DNA from 4 places in the Aliivibrio sp. S2TY2 genome. Region 2 is predicted to be linked to each of the others. Evidence: predicted binding sites of a transcription regulator. Region 2 holds the regulator's gene; each other region holds the start of a gene.
The links. The regulator MetJ, encoded in region 2, represses methionine synthesis genes. The targets are predictions, from matches to a motif close to TTAGACNTNTANANGTCTAA.

Region 1 (3,220 bases), on a different contig from region 2:
TCTCTGGGATAACTAAAATACCAGCAGGGATAGCTAGAGCCATCGCTAAGGCTAAACCTCCTCTAAGTCCACCCCAGGTTAATATATTTACAGATAATGGGTTATAGGTTCTAAATCGCTTAAAGCCAACATATGACAAAAAGACACTTAAGTAGCGACTTGCTAGTACTAGTGGAATAGATATTGCCATTAATACCCAGTCTTCTTGATGGAATTGAAACAGAAGCATCGACATACCGATAAGAAGAAATAATACACCATTTAAGAATTCATCAACCAACTCCCAGAAGTGATCTAGATGGTCTTCACTTTCTTTTGAAAAACCAATATAACGTGTCCAGTTACCAATCATAATTCCAGATACAACCATTGCTAATGGACCTGAAACTTCAAGGATACCAGCAAAGGCATAACCCGATGTTGGAATACCTATAGTTAATAATAATTCCATTGAATGGTCATTTGTAGAGCTTATTAGATAATGAAAAATTAGACCTAAAACAAACCCATAAATAATACCGCCAATAGCTTCTTGTAAAAATAATGCAGTGACACTACCGACTGTTGGCGCTTCTGAGCCAAAAGCAATCGTAAATAGTGTTACGAAGATAACTAAGCCAAAACCATCATTAAATAACGATTCACCTTCGATTTGAGTTGAAATACGTTGTGGAGCATTCAGCTTTTTTACAATAGCGAGAACAGCAATAGGATCAGTTGGGGAGATAAGGGAGCCAAATAATAAGCAGTAGATTAAATCAAGATTAATACCAATGAGATTGCATATTCCCCATAACGCAAAACCAATAAAGAAGGTTGAAAATAGCGTAGCCCCTAAAGCAAGTACAGTTATCTCCCATTTTTGGTCTTTCAGGTTTTGTAATTTGATTCCTAGCCCACCGGCAAATAATAAGAAGCCAAGTATTCCATTTAATAGGAAGTCTTCAAAATCTATCTCAGTTAAAGTTTCGGTTGCCACTTCTCTTAGGTTAAACCAATCATTTTGCCCCGCGATGATGATCCCTAGTGATAACATCATTGAACCTGCAGTGATAGCGATCGTAGTTTGCATTTTTCCTATCTTGCTATTAATAAAAGCAATTAGCATAGCAGCAGCTGCTAAAAAACAGAGTGTGTTATACACAGACATGGTTAACCTCTAAATATGTTATTAATGTAACAAAATGTGATTAAGGTCATTTTCCGCTCTATTTGATAAATATCAAACTTTATTTCTAATTTGTAGAAATAAATCCATTTTGGACGTCTAGATTCCTATTCTATGTGTGATAGGATTGTAAATGAAACGTATTATGGATGAGGCAGTACCGTGGCAGGAAGCAATAAAAAAACTCAAATAGAACAACAGTTATTAAAACGTATTCTTTTGATAGATGGTGGTATGGGTACCATGATCCAAGAGTATAAGTTTGAAGAGCAAGATTATCGTGGAGAGCGCTTTAGTGATTGGCATTGTGATTTAAAAGGTAACAATGACCTTTTAGTGCTTTCTCGTCCTCAAATTATCAGGGATATTCATTCTGCTTATTTAGAAGCGGGTGCTGATATTTTAGAAACGAATACCTTTAACTCAACAACAATCGCAATGGCTGACTATGATATGGAAAGCCTGAGCGAAGAAATGAACTTCGAAGCTGCAAGGTTAGCAAGAGAAGTCGCTGATGAGTGGACATTAAAAACACCACATAAACCGCGTTATGTTGCAGGTGTTTTAGGTCCTACAAACAGAACATGTTCTATCTCCCCTGATGTAAATGACCCAGGCTATCGAAATGTTTCTTTTGATGAATTAGTTGAAGCCTATTCTGAATCCACTCGAGCCTTAATTAGAGGTGGTTCTGATTTAATTCTTATCGAAACTATCTTTGATACCTTGAATGCAAAAGCCTGTTCTTTTGCCGTAGAATCCGTTTTTGAAGAAATGGGTATAACATTACCAGTAATGATCTCAGGTACGATAACCGATGCATCAGGGCGAACTTTATCTGGTCAAACAACCGAAGCGTTCTACAATGCTTTACGTCATGTTAAACCAATCTCATTCGGTTTGAACTGTGCGTTGGGGCCTGATGAGTTACGTGAGTATGTGAGTGAGTTATCTCGTATTTCAGAATGCAGCGTGTCTGCACACCCTAATGCCGGTTTACCTAACGCCTTTGGTGAATATGATCTCTCTCCAGAGGAAATGGCAGAGCATGTAAAGGAATGGGCTGAAAGTGGTTTCCTAAATTTGATTGGTGGTTGTTGTGGCACAACACCTGAGCATATCCGCCAAATGGCACAAGTGGTTGAAGGTGTTAAGCCCCGTCAATTGCCGACACTTCCTGTTGCTTGTCGTTTATCAGGTCTAGAGCCATTAACGATTGAGAAAGACTCTCTTTTTGTAAACGTTGGTGAAAGAACCAATGTTACTGGCTCGGCTCGTTTTAAACGTTTAATTAAAGAAGAGTTATATGATGAAGCATTGAGTGTTGCTCGTGAGCAAGTAGAAAACGGCGCTCAAATCATCGATATCAATATGGATGAAGGGATGCTTGATGCTGAAGCGTGTATGGTTAAATTCTTAAACCTCTGCGCTTCAGAACCTGAGATATCTAAAATTCCTGTAATGGTCGATTCTTCTAAATGGGAAGTTATCGAAGCTGGACTTAAATGTATTCAAGGCAAGGGTATTGTTAACTCAATATCGCTTAAAGAAGGTAAAGAAAAATTTTTACAACAAGCTAAGCTAATCCGTCGCTATGGTGCTGCTGTGATTGTGATGGCTTTTGATGAAGTCGGTCAAGCGGATACGCGTGAGCGAAAAATAGAAATATGTACTAACGCTTATAACATCTTAGTAGATGAAATTGGTTTCCCACCAGAAGACATTATTTTTGACCCAAACATCTTTGCTGTTGCAACGGGGATCGATGAGCATAATAACTACGCTGTTGATTTTATTGAAGCCGTTGCTGATATAAAAAGAACGCTTCCCCATGCCATGATTTCAGGTGGCGTATCTAACGTATCATTCTCATTCCGAGGTAATAATTACGTACGTGAAGCTATTCACGCCGTGTTCTTATATCACTGTTTTAAGAACGGTATGGATATGGGTATCGTAAATGCAGGCCAATTAGAAATTTACGATAATGTACCTGAAGATTTACGTGAAGCGGTAGAAGATGTCGTACTTAACCGTCGTGATGATTCAACA
Region 2 (3,220 bases):
ATGTGGTCATCACATACTCCTTTAATAGCACAAATGTCTTTATTTTCTTTGTTAGAGAAACCATCAACTTGATCGCCAATTTCATCTCCGTAATAAAGAGTGATAGGGCCGGTATAAGCTGCTTGGAATGAAAGGGCTGCTTTATGACGTAACCAATAATTCCTGTCACTTGGTTCTGCAATATCACCACGTTGTAATAAATCACCAAAGCGAACGACATCATGATTGCCTAGCATTAGGTTTGACGTTGCGTGTGAAGGATAGAGTTCATGCATTTGCATTCCTTCATTAAGCCAATCACCTCCTTTATTTCCTACACCACTCTCATTGACGGCAAAGGTTTCAGCGACACGAAAGCGTAAAGGAAAATCAAAAGCAGAGCAAAGCGCTGGGTTTTGCTCAGTACCATAACCTGTTTCTGTAATATAGCTTTCGTTATTCCAGATCTCAGCCACCATGTAACCGAGTGGGTTAACTTGTTCGCCTTTATTATTAATATACGTCGTGTTTTGTGATGCGTTATCAACGGCTTTTCTAATGTTTATCCAAGATTCAGTAGGGACTTGGTAAGCTTGATCTAATCGCCAACCATCAATCTTTAATTCGGATATCCAATAAGCTGCGACTTCAGAGTAAAAGTCTTCGCTCTCAGGATAGTCAACTGGATTATTGCTGCCACTCGGTAGTAAGCCTGATGGTGATGGTTTAATGAGGCCTTCTTTATGGTGACCAAATACACCATCAAATAAGACATACATTCCACGTTTATGCGCTTCTTCTACTAATTCTTTTGCTTTTTCGAGTGTTCCAAATCGTGGATCTATTTTAAAAAAGTCAGTAGCAAAATAACCGGTAGCATCGAGCTTATCTGCCCAATGATCTTGCCCCTCAATTGGAGCAGATTCAAAAATAGGCGTCATCCAAATGGTATTCATGCCAAGTGATTGAATATAGTCTAATGAATCAATGATCCCTTGCAGGTCGCCATTATGATGACTCGGACCATAGCCAGTACCGTGACCAATGTTTGGATCACCATCAACAAAGCTTTCCACCATAATTTGATAGATGCGTAAATGATTACTTTTTTCCATCATCTGTGGATTACATTGATAGGCTGAGGTTGTTTGTGTTGTTTCTGAGGTTGAACTACAAGCGCTCAGTAGGGAAGTAATAGCGAGTGCTATCGCTGTTTTTGCTATGTTATTTTTCACAGTTAATCCTTTATATTTATAGTAGGGCACTGTGATTGTTTATTAAGCAAGTAGAAATGTAATCCTCCTGATTTATAAAAAATGAGGAGGAGACAGGAGGCGGAGATGAAAGTTATTTACTCGTCGTCAAACGCTTCGAATTCAATGCCCATTGCGGTCATTAATGCTTTTGCTTCTGCAGGAATATCATCAGGGCGGTCTTTACGTAGATCTTCGTCTGTAGGTAAAGGTTGGCCTGTATAAGCATGAAGGAAAGCCTCACATAATAGTTCACTATTCGTTGCGTGACGTAGGTTACTTACTTGGCGACGCGTACGTTCATCAGTAAGGATTTGCAGTACCTTTGTTGGAATAGAAACAGTAATTTTTTTTACTTGTTCGCTTTTTTTACCATGTTCGGCATAAGGACTTAAATAGTCACCATTCCAATCAGCCATTGTTCACCTTCGTTCAGAATTATTGATGTTGAGTTAGAGTCTCTAATTCTAGCGATATTTACGGCTATAAGCAAAGATATATAGACGTCTAGAAGTATTGACGTCTCATTTTGTGGTGGTAAAGTAGAAGAATATAACTTATGGATTAGATTATACCACTGCTTAGCAGTTTGGAAGGGAAATTATGAGCGAGAGAAAACCGGCAACTATTGCAGTTCGTACTGGCATTGAAAGCGATTCACAACATAATGCGGTTGTGCCTCCTATCTACTTATCAACTAACTATAGCTTCCCTGAATTTGGTGATGTACCAAAGTACGATTATGCTCGCTCAGGAAACCCAACTCGAACACAACTAGAGACCACCTTATCTGATTTAGAGTGCGGTGCTGGTGCGGTTGTGACAAACTGCGGTACTTCAGCTCTTAATCTAATGGTTTCAGCTCTGCTTGGTCCTGATGATCTTATTGTTGCCCCTCATGACTGTTATGGCGGAACGTATCGCTTATTTAACACTCGCGCTAATAAAGGTGACTTCCAAACCTTATTTGTTGATCAATCGGATACTAAGGCTTTAGATGCCGCCATTGCTAAAAAGCCTAAACTTATTTTATTAGAGACCCCTTCTAACCCATTAGTTCGAGTGGTAGATATTGCTGAAATTTGTCAAAAAGCCGCAAAAGTAGGTGCTTTAGTTGCTGTTGATAACACTTTCCTTTCTCCTGTCTTACAGCAACCTTTAACGCTTGGTGCTGACTTTGTCCTTCACTCGACAACTAAATACATTAATGGTCATTCTGATGTTGTTGGTGGCGTATTAATCGCAAAAACACAAGCGCACGCAGATGATCTCGCATGGTGGGGGAATTGCATTGGTGCAACAGGCACTGCATTTGATAGCTACTTAACCTTACGTGGTATTCGTACCTTAGGTGCGCGTATGCGAGTGCATGAAGAGAATGCAATGGAGGTGCTGAAGTGCCTTCAAGAGGAAGCATTAGTAGGCACAATTTATCACCCAAGTTTACCTGAACATCCGGGCCATGATATTGCTAAACGCCAACAATCAGGATTTGGTGCAATGTTAAGCTTTGAGCTAAATGGGTCATTAGAGCAATTAAAAGTGTTTGTAAAAGAGCTTAAATATTTCTCTTTAGCTGAATCACTTGGTGGAGTAGAAAGTCTCATAGCCCATCCGGGTACCATGACCCATAGAGCGATGTCTGATGAAGCGCAAGCAGAAGCCGGATTGGCTCCAACACTATTACGTATTTCCGTTGGATTAGAAGACAGCCGAGATCTGATTGCCGATCTTAAACAAGCCTTCCTTGTAGCAGCAGGAGTGAAATAATGATAGGAGTCGTCACGCGCCAGTTACATAAATTTGGTGGTAGTAGCCTTGCTGATCCGGAGTGTTACCGTCGTGTAGCTACCATATTAAAAGAATATTCTCATGATCATGATTTAGTGGTTGTCTCTGCTGCGGGTAATACAACGAACCGAATTTTAGAATGGTTTGAGGCACTATCAAAAGATGGTCGCCTTGCGCATGAAGTATTGGGATCCTTA
Region 3 (3,220 bases), on a different contig from region 2:
TAATCCATTTTAGTGGGGACTGACACGCTTTACAGAGGTATTGAGTTTCTTTACGTTGAACTCGATTATGACGGCGAACAGTAAGTTCGTGTGTTGTGCATTTGCAACGATAAGGAAAGGTTTTTCCCTTTACCGAATCAACACTAAAGCTGTGCGTGGTTCTTGCTGGTAAATTGAAAACTTGATTCATCACACCTTGCCACTCTTTGCCGTGAGGGCGCACTCGACCATATAGCTTGAATGTGATTAGGTGAGCGATTTCATGAGGGATCACTTCATTAATAAAGGTGTGTTGATTCTCTTCTAATAAAACAGGGTTAATACGAATTTCCCAACCTTGAAGGCGAGCCGTCCCTGCGATTTTTCCACGCTGAGTAAATTTAATTTCTGGTAAAGAAAAAGGGCGATTAAAAAAAGTAGAAGCTTGTTGAATGCATTGCTGAGCTTTAGCTATGGATGCTTGCTGAAGTGGTGTCATTGAATCTCTTTATTTTTAGTATTTAATACCAATCTACATAAGTATTTGATCATTCTTGCTTGTTAAAATCGATTATATCAGCGTTATACCTTTCTATTGCAAAAATTAGGTGTAATTAGATCCACTAGTTACTGTAATTTATGCCTTGCTCTAATCGATTTTTCCTAAGCAATTATCTGAACAACTACTTATCCAGAATGGTATAAGTTTTAATACCAAGGTAATTATAAAGAGTATATGGGGCTAAAAAACAAAAAAGGAAGCCGAAGCTCCCTTTTAAATTCAAGGATAAGTAATTAATGCTTACTTAATGCCTGCGAAATCACGAAGGATGTCTGCTTTATCTGTTGCTTCCCATGGGAACTCTTCACGACCGAAGTGACCGTATGCTGCCGTCTTCTTGTAGATTGGCTGAAGAAGGTTAAGCATTTCTTGTAGGCCGTACGGGCGTAGGTCGAAGTGCTGACGAACCGCTTCAATGATGATGTCGTGAGATACTTTTTCAGTACCAAAGGTTTCAACCATGATTGATGTTGGATCTGCAACACCGATAGCGTATGAAAGTTGAATTTCACAACGATCAGCCATGCCTGCAGCAACAATGTTTTTCGCTACGTAACGTGCTGCGTATGCTGCTGAACGGTCAACTTTTGATGGATCTTTACCAGAGAATGCACCGCCACCGTGACGAGCTGCGCCGCCGTAAGTATCAACGATGATTTTACGACCAGTCAGGCCACAGTCACCCATTGGGCCACCGATAACAAAGCGACCTGTTGGGTTAATAAAGAACTTAGTCTCTTTATTTAACCATTCTGCAGGAAGTACTGGCTTGATGATCTCTTCCATTACCGCTTCACGAAGATCTGGAGTGGTTACTGAATCACAGTGTTGTGTTGAAAGAACAACGGCATCAATACCAACAATCTTACCTTGGTCGTATTGGAATGTTACTTGAGATTTTGCATCTGGACGTAAGAAATCCAGTTTTCCGCTCTTACGTACTTCCGCTTGCTTTTTAACAAGTAGGTGAGAGTAAGTAATTGGAGCTGGCATTAAGATAGGTGTTTCGTTTGTTGCGTAACCAAACATGATGCCTTGGTCGCCCGCGCCTTGTTCTTTTGGATCGGCTTTATCAACACCTTGGTTGATGTCAGGAGATTGCTTACCAATTGTGTTTAATACAGCACAAGAGTTCGCATCAAAGCCCATATCAGAATGAACATAGCCGATATCACGAACTGTTTCACGAGTGATTTCTTCGATATCAACCCACGCAGAAGTAGTTACTTCACCACCGACCATAACCATGCCCGTTTTTACGTATGTTTCACAAGCAACACGAGCTTTTGGATCTTGCTCTAAGATCGCATCAAGTACTGCATCTGAAATTTGGTCGGCAATTTTATCTGGATGACCTTCTGATACAGACTCAGAGGTAAATAGGTGCTTAGCCATAAGGGAGCTCCACTTCTATAAATAATAAGTTCTAAAAATACCCACAATCTATATAAGTCTATACGTATAACAGTGTAGGTGTTTTTCCATCTAGACGGCTATAATAGAGAAATATTGATTAATTACAACTCATTTCATAGAAGAAAATAAATATAAGACATAACCAATCGTTTGCGTCTGAACATGGGATTTACTTCAGCAAACAAGGTTTTCTTTCAAAATCGTGAAAAAAAGCGCCTTATTTTATAAGTAATCGTTTGCAGTGCAGATAAGCCTTTGCGACAATACGGACCTGCAAATTTAGGTTAATTCATAACGATGAGTTAGCCAGTCAAGAGTTAACTAGCTCAATAAACATATAGTCCTTCGAATTTTCAGGAGCAGGCATGTCTTCACGTAAACATCTAGCAAATGCAATCCGCGCTTTAAGCATGGATGGTGTTCAACAAGCAAATTCTGGTCACCCTGGCGCACCTATGGGTATGGCAGACATCGCTGAAGTATTATGGCGTAGCCACCTAAATCACAACCCACAGAATCCAGAGTGGGCTGATCGCGACCGTTTCATTCTTTCTAATGGTCACGGTTCAATGCTGATTTACTCTCTGCTTCACCTTTCTGGTTATGACCTTTCTATCGAAGACTTAAAAAACTTCCGTCAGTTGCATTCTAAAACACCAGGTCACCCTGAGTACGGTTATGCACCAGGTATCGAAACAACGACTGGTCCATTAGGTCAAGGCATCACAAACGGTGTTGGTATGGCAATGGCTGAGAAAGCATTGGCAGCGCAATTTAACCGTGAAGGCCATGATATCGTTGACCACAACACTTACGTGTTCATGGGTGACGGTTGTTTAATGGAAGGTATCTCTCACGAAGCGTGTTCTTTAGCGGGTACTCTTGGTCTTGGTAAGCTGGTTGCTTTCTGGGATGACAACGGTATTTCTATTGATGGTGAAGTTGAAGGTTGGTTCTCTGATGACACACCTAAACGTTTTGAAGCGTACGGCTGGCATGTAATCCCGGCGGTTGATGGTCACGATGCTGATGCAATCAACGCTGCAATTATTGCAGCAAAAGCGGACCCTCGTCCGACGTTGATCTGTACTAAAACAGTGATTGGCTTTGGTTCTCCAAACAAGCAAGGTACACACGACTGTCATGGTGCTCCACTAGGTGCTGATGAAATTGCAGCAACTAAGAAAGCATTAGGCTGGGAGTTCGGCGCATTTGAAATTCCAACAGACGTAGCTGCTGAGTGGGATGCAAAAGAAGCGGGTT
Region 4 (3,220 bases), on a different contig from region 2:
TTCAACTTACCAGTACGGTAAGCACTGCGCTGTTGACGAATATCAGAGGTTTGTGGAAATGATCCAATTGTCGTGGTTGGTAATAATGGCAAACCTAACTTTTCAGCTTGGTGCTGCGCACGGATTGCATATACTTCTGCTCGCTCTGCTAATGCAGGAGTGATAGCGGATAAGCGTTGCTGTACCGCAGGCTTATTAATGTGTTCTGCACTCTCACGTTCACGCAGTGGCTGACTGTATTGATGGCAAGCTAGAATTGCATTTTGGTTACCATCTAAAGCATCACCTAATAATGTCACTTCTTTTAGCTTTTGTTTTGCAAACGCAAACCATTGAACCGTCTCTTCCGATAATTCTGTTTCTTGTTCTAAATCAACCGGACTATGCAGCAATGAACATGAACTTGCGATCCATAACTTATCACCCAAGACTTCTTTTACTGGTTGAAGTTTTTCATGCAAACGTTCTAAATCTGCACGCCATACATTACGTCCATTAACCGCACCTACGGATAATACCCACTCTTTTGGCAATGCACTCACTATTGCATCTAACTGGTGTGGATCGGCAGAGATATCAATATGTAAGCCATTTACCGCAAGTTTTGTGATTTTATCTAAATGATGTTCAACGCCATCAAAATACGTTGTTAAGAGTAATTTCACATCACTTTGAATCACTTGATAAGCCAATTTGAATGAATCAGCCCATGCTTTTGGTAGTTCTAGTGCCAGAATTGGCTCATCAATTTGAACCCATTCAACACCTAATGCATTTAATTTAGAGAAAATAGCTTGATAAGCCGTCAATAAACGAGGCAAAAGAGACAGACGATCAAACCCTTGTTCTACCTCTTCGTCATTTACTTCTTTACCTAACCAAAGGTAGCTAAGCGGCCCTAGTAACACCGGCTTCACTTTATGGCCTTGCTTTTGTGCTTCAGCAATTTCATCAAAAAGTTGTGACCAACTCACATTAAATTTATCGTTTTTAGAAAATTCTGGCACGATGTAATGGTAATTAGTATTGAACCACTTAGTCATATCCGACGCTGCTTCACCGCAACCACAGCTGTTTTGAGATTGACCACGCCCCACCTTGAATAAGGTATCTAAGTCAGGAAAACCAGTATTGTGACGAGCAGGTACGTGACCTAAAAGTAAACTTGTGGTTAATACATGATCGTACCAAGCAAAATCACCCGCAGTAACAAAATCTAATCCTGATGCGGATTGATCTTGCCAATGGCGCTGACGTAGCTCACTGCCCACGGCCAGTAATTCTTTTTGTTCTATCTCGCCACGCCAATATTTTTCCTGAGCAAATTTTAATTCTCGTTGAGCACCGACTCGTGGATAACCTAAAATATGAGTGACTGTTTTTCCTACTGTATTGTTTAATTTTGTTGTCATTTGTCTAATTCCCTTAGCCGTTTGGATGGCTAAACAATGACCTTTTTTCGAACTATCTACAACGTCGAATACTTCATTTTGATTATGAATTTATTTCAACTAAGCTAGATTTTATTTAAATGCACTAATTTTATTTAGCCGTCTAGATGTTTACTTTATGGCCTTTTCACTTTACTGTGAAGATTGTTGAACTTACTCAAACGGATCTTGAGGTACAGTAATGATTGAATTAAAACACCTAAAAACCTTAACTACATTACGTGACACTGGCTCATTAACCGCAACAGCCAATGCACTCCATTTAACTCAATCAGCGCTTTCTCATCAATTGAAAGATTTTGAAGCTCGACTTGGTAACCATGTTTTTTTACGAAAAACTCGTCCTGTAAAATTCACATCAGAAGGTGAAATACTGTTAAAACTAGCGGATGATATTTTGCCTAAAATGGCCAGAGCTGAATACGATATTGCAAGCTTGAAAGAAGACTTACACGGACGATTACACATGGCGATTGAATGCCATTCTTGCTTTCAATGGTTAATGCCTGCGATTAAAGAATATCAAGTGGGTTGGCCAGAAGTAGAATTGGATTTTTCATCGGGTTTTGGATTTGAGCCTTTACCAGCCTTGGTTAATGGCGATTTAGACCTAGTGATTACCTCTGATATCCAGCCCCGTGGCGAGGTACATTACGAACCATTGTTTGATTTTGAAATGCGCCTAGTAATGGCAACTAACCACCCGCTTGCCAATAAAGAATATATAGAACCAGAGGACTTACTCGATCAAACAATGCTGACTTACCCTGTACAAAAACAGCGTTTAGATGTAGTAAAACATTTCCTATCGCCAAACAATGTAGAACCAGCAAAATGGAAACAAGCAGAGAACACACTCATGTTAATACAAATGGTATCGGCAGGTTTAGGGGTTGCAGCATTACCTAATTGGGCTATCAGTGAGTTTTCAAGACAAGGCTTAATTGAGAGTAAACCGCTAGGGAAAGGTTTATGGCGAAGATTGTTCGCTGCCGTTAGAGACAGCGAACATGATAAAAAATATTTACAAGCATTTTTCTCTACTGCGAAACAGCAGAGCCAGAGTCATTTAGATGGAATTAAAATGACTTAAACGAAGTGTGTTTTCTATTGCGTGTATTAAAAAACCTATTTATTTTTAAATTGATTCGTTAATGGGTCATATTGATAACCCAAGCCACTGAGCTTGTCTTGAACTCCTTGTGTATCAAGCTCATACATACTAGATAATTCTTCTAGACTGTGACATTCCAATCGCAATTTTTCATTAATTATGCCGAGTAGAATTCCACTTTCTAGTCCGTGAGCATTACTTAAATCCAATCTTCACCCTCCATGTTGCTTAAGAGACATACTTAGAGTAGACCAGTTTTAAGAATGAATGCGTGGACTACATCACAAAAAACAACTGAAATTGATAATAACCAGAAATAGCCATAATTACGCTTGCTAACGCTAGATTTTGCCACTTCACGGCTTGCTGTTTGAATAAGTGAAAACTCCAAAAACCAATACTTACTAACATCAAACTTAACGCAATACCGAGCTTAACGGCCATTCGGTCCAAGAAGATTTCATGAATACTTAATGTCTGACATAACAAGATAACCGACATAACTATCCCACTCACTATTCCACTAATAGGTAATAATTTATGAAACGCCTGCAAGCGAGTTCTCGCTAGAGTTAATAGAAGATGCGCTAATAATGCCCCAAATAAGAATGGGCCAGTAACAGCAAAAAATAATTGCGTAAATGAACCTGAACCC

Region 1: a site for MetJ is predicted at 1,260-1,279, ahead of metH (methionine synthase). Genes of this name have one in related genera too.
Region 3: a site for MetJ is predicted at 1,987-2,006, ahead of metK (methionine adenosyltransferase). Genes of this name have one in related genera too.
Region 4: a site for MetJ is predicted at 1,547-1,566, ahead of metE (5-methyltetrahydropteroyltriglutamate--homocysteine S-methyltransferase). Genes of this name have one in related genera too.

Annotation. Positions count from the first base shown of each region.
Region 1 is NZ_JARACS010000006.1:230,511-233,730, reverse strand. Features, by position in the region: gene PVK63_RS12025 (cation:proton antiporter) at 1-1,150, opposite strand, end outside; gene metH (methionine synthase) at 1,331-3,220, shown strand, end outside.
Region 2 is NZ_JARACS010000007.1:73,018-76,237, forward strand. Features, by position in the region: gene PVK63_RS12345 (alpha-amylase family glycosyl hydrolase) at 1-1,214, opposite strand, end outside; gene metJ (met regulon transcriptional regulator MetJ) at 1,331-1,651, opposite strand; gene PVK63_RS12355 (O-succinylhomoserine (thiol)-lyase) at 1,836-3,002, shown strand; gene PVK63_RS12360 (bifunctional aspartate kinase/homoserine dehydrogenase II) at 3,002-3,220, shown strand, end outside.
Region 3 is NZ_JARACS010000006.1:114,701-117,920, reverse strand. Features, by position in the region: gene PVK63_RS11390 (SprT family zinc-dependent metalloprotease) at 1-478, opposite strand, end outside; gene metK (methionine adenosyltransferase) at 782-1,936, opposite strand; gene tkt (transketolase) at 2,323-3,220, shown strand, end outside.
Region 4 is NZ_JARACS010000003.1:221,286-224,505, reverse strand. Features, by position in the region: gene metE (5-methyltetrahydropteroyltriglutamate--homocysteine S-methyltransferase) at 1-1,412, opposite strand, end outside; gene PVK63_RS07400 (LysR substrate-binding domain-containing protein) at 1,633-2,544, shown strand; gene PVK63_RS07395 (DUF4250 domain-containing protein) at 2,580-2,774, opposite strand; gene PVK63_RS07390 (hypothetical protein) at 2,842-3,220, opposite strand, start outside.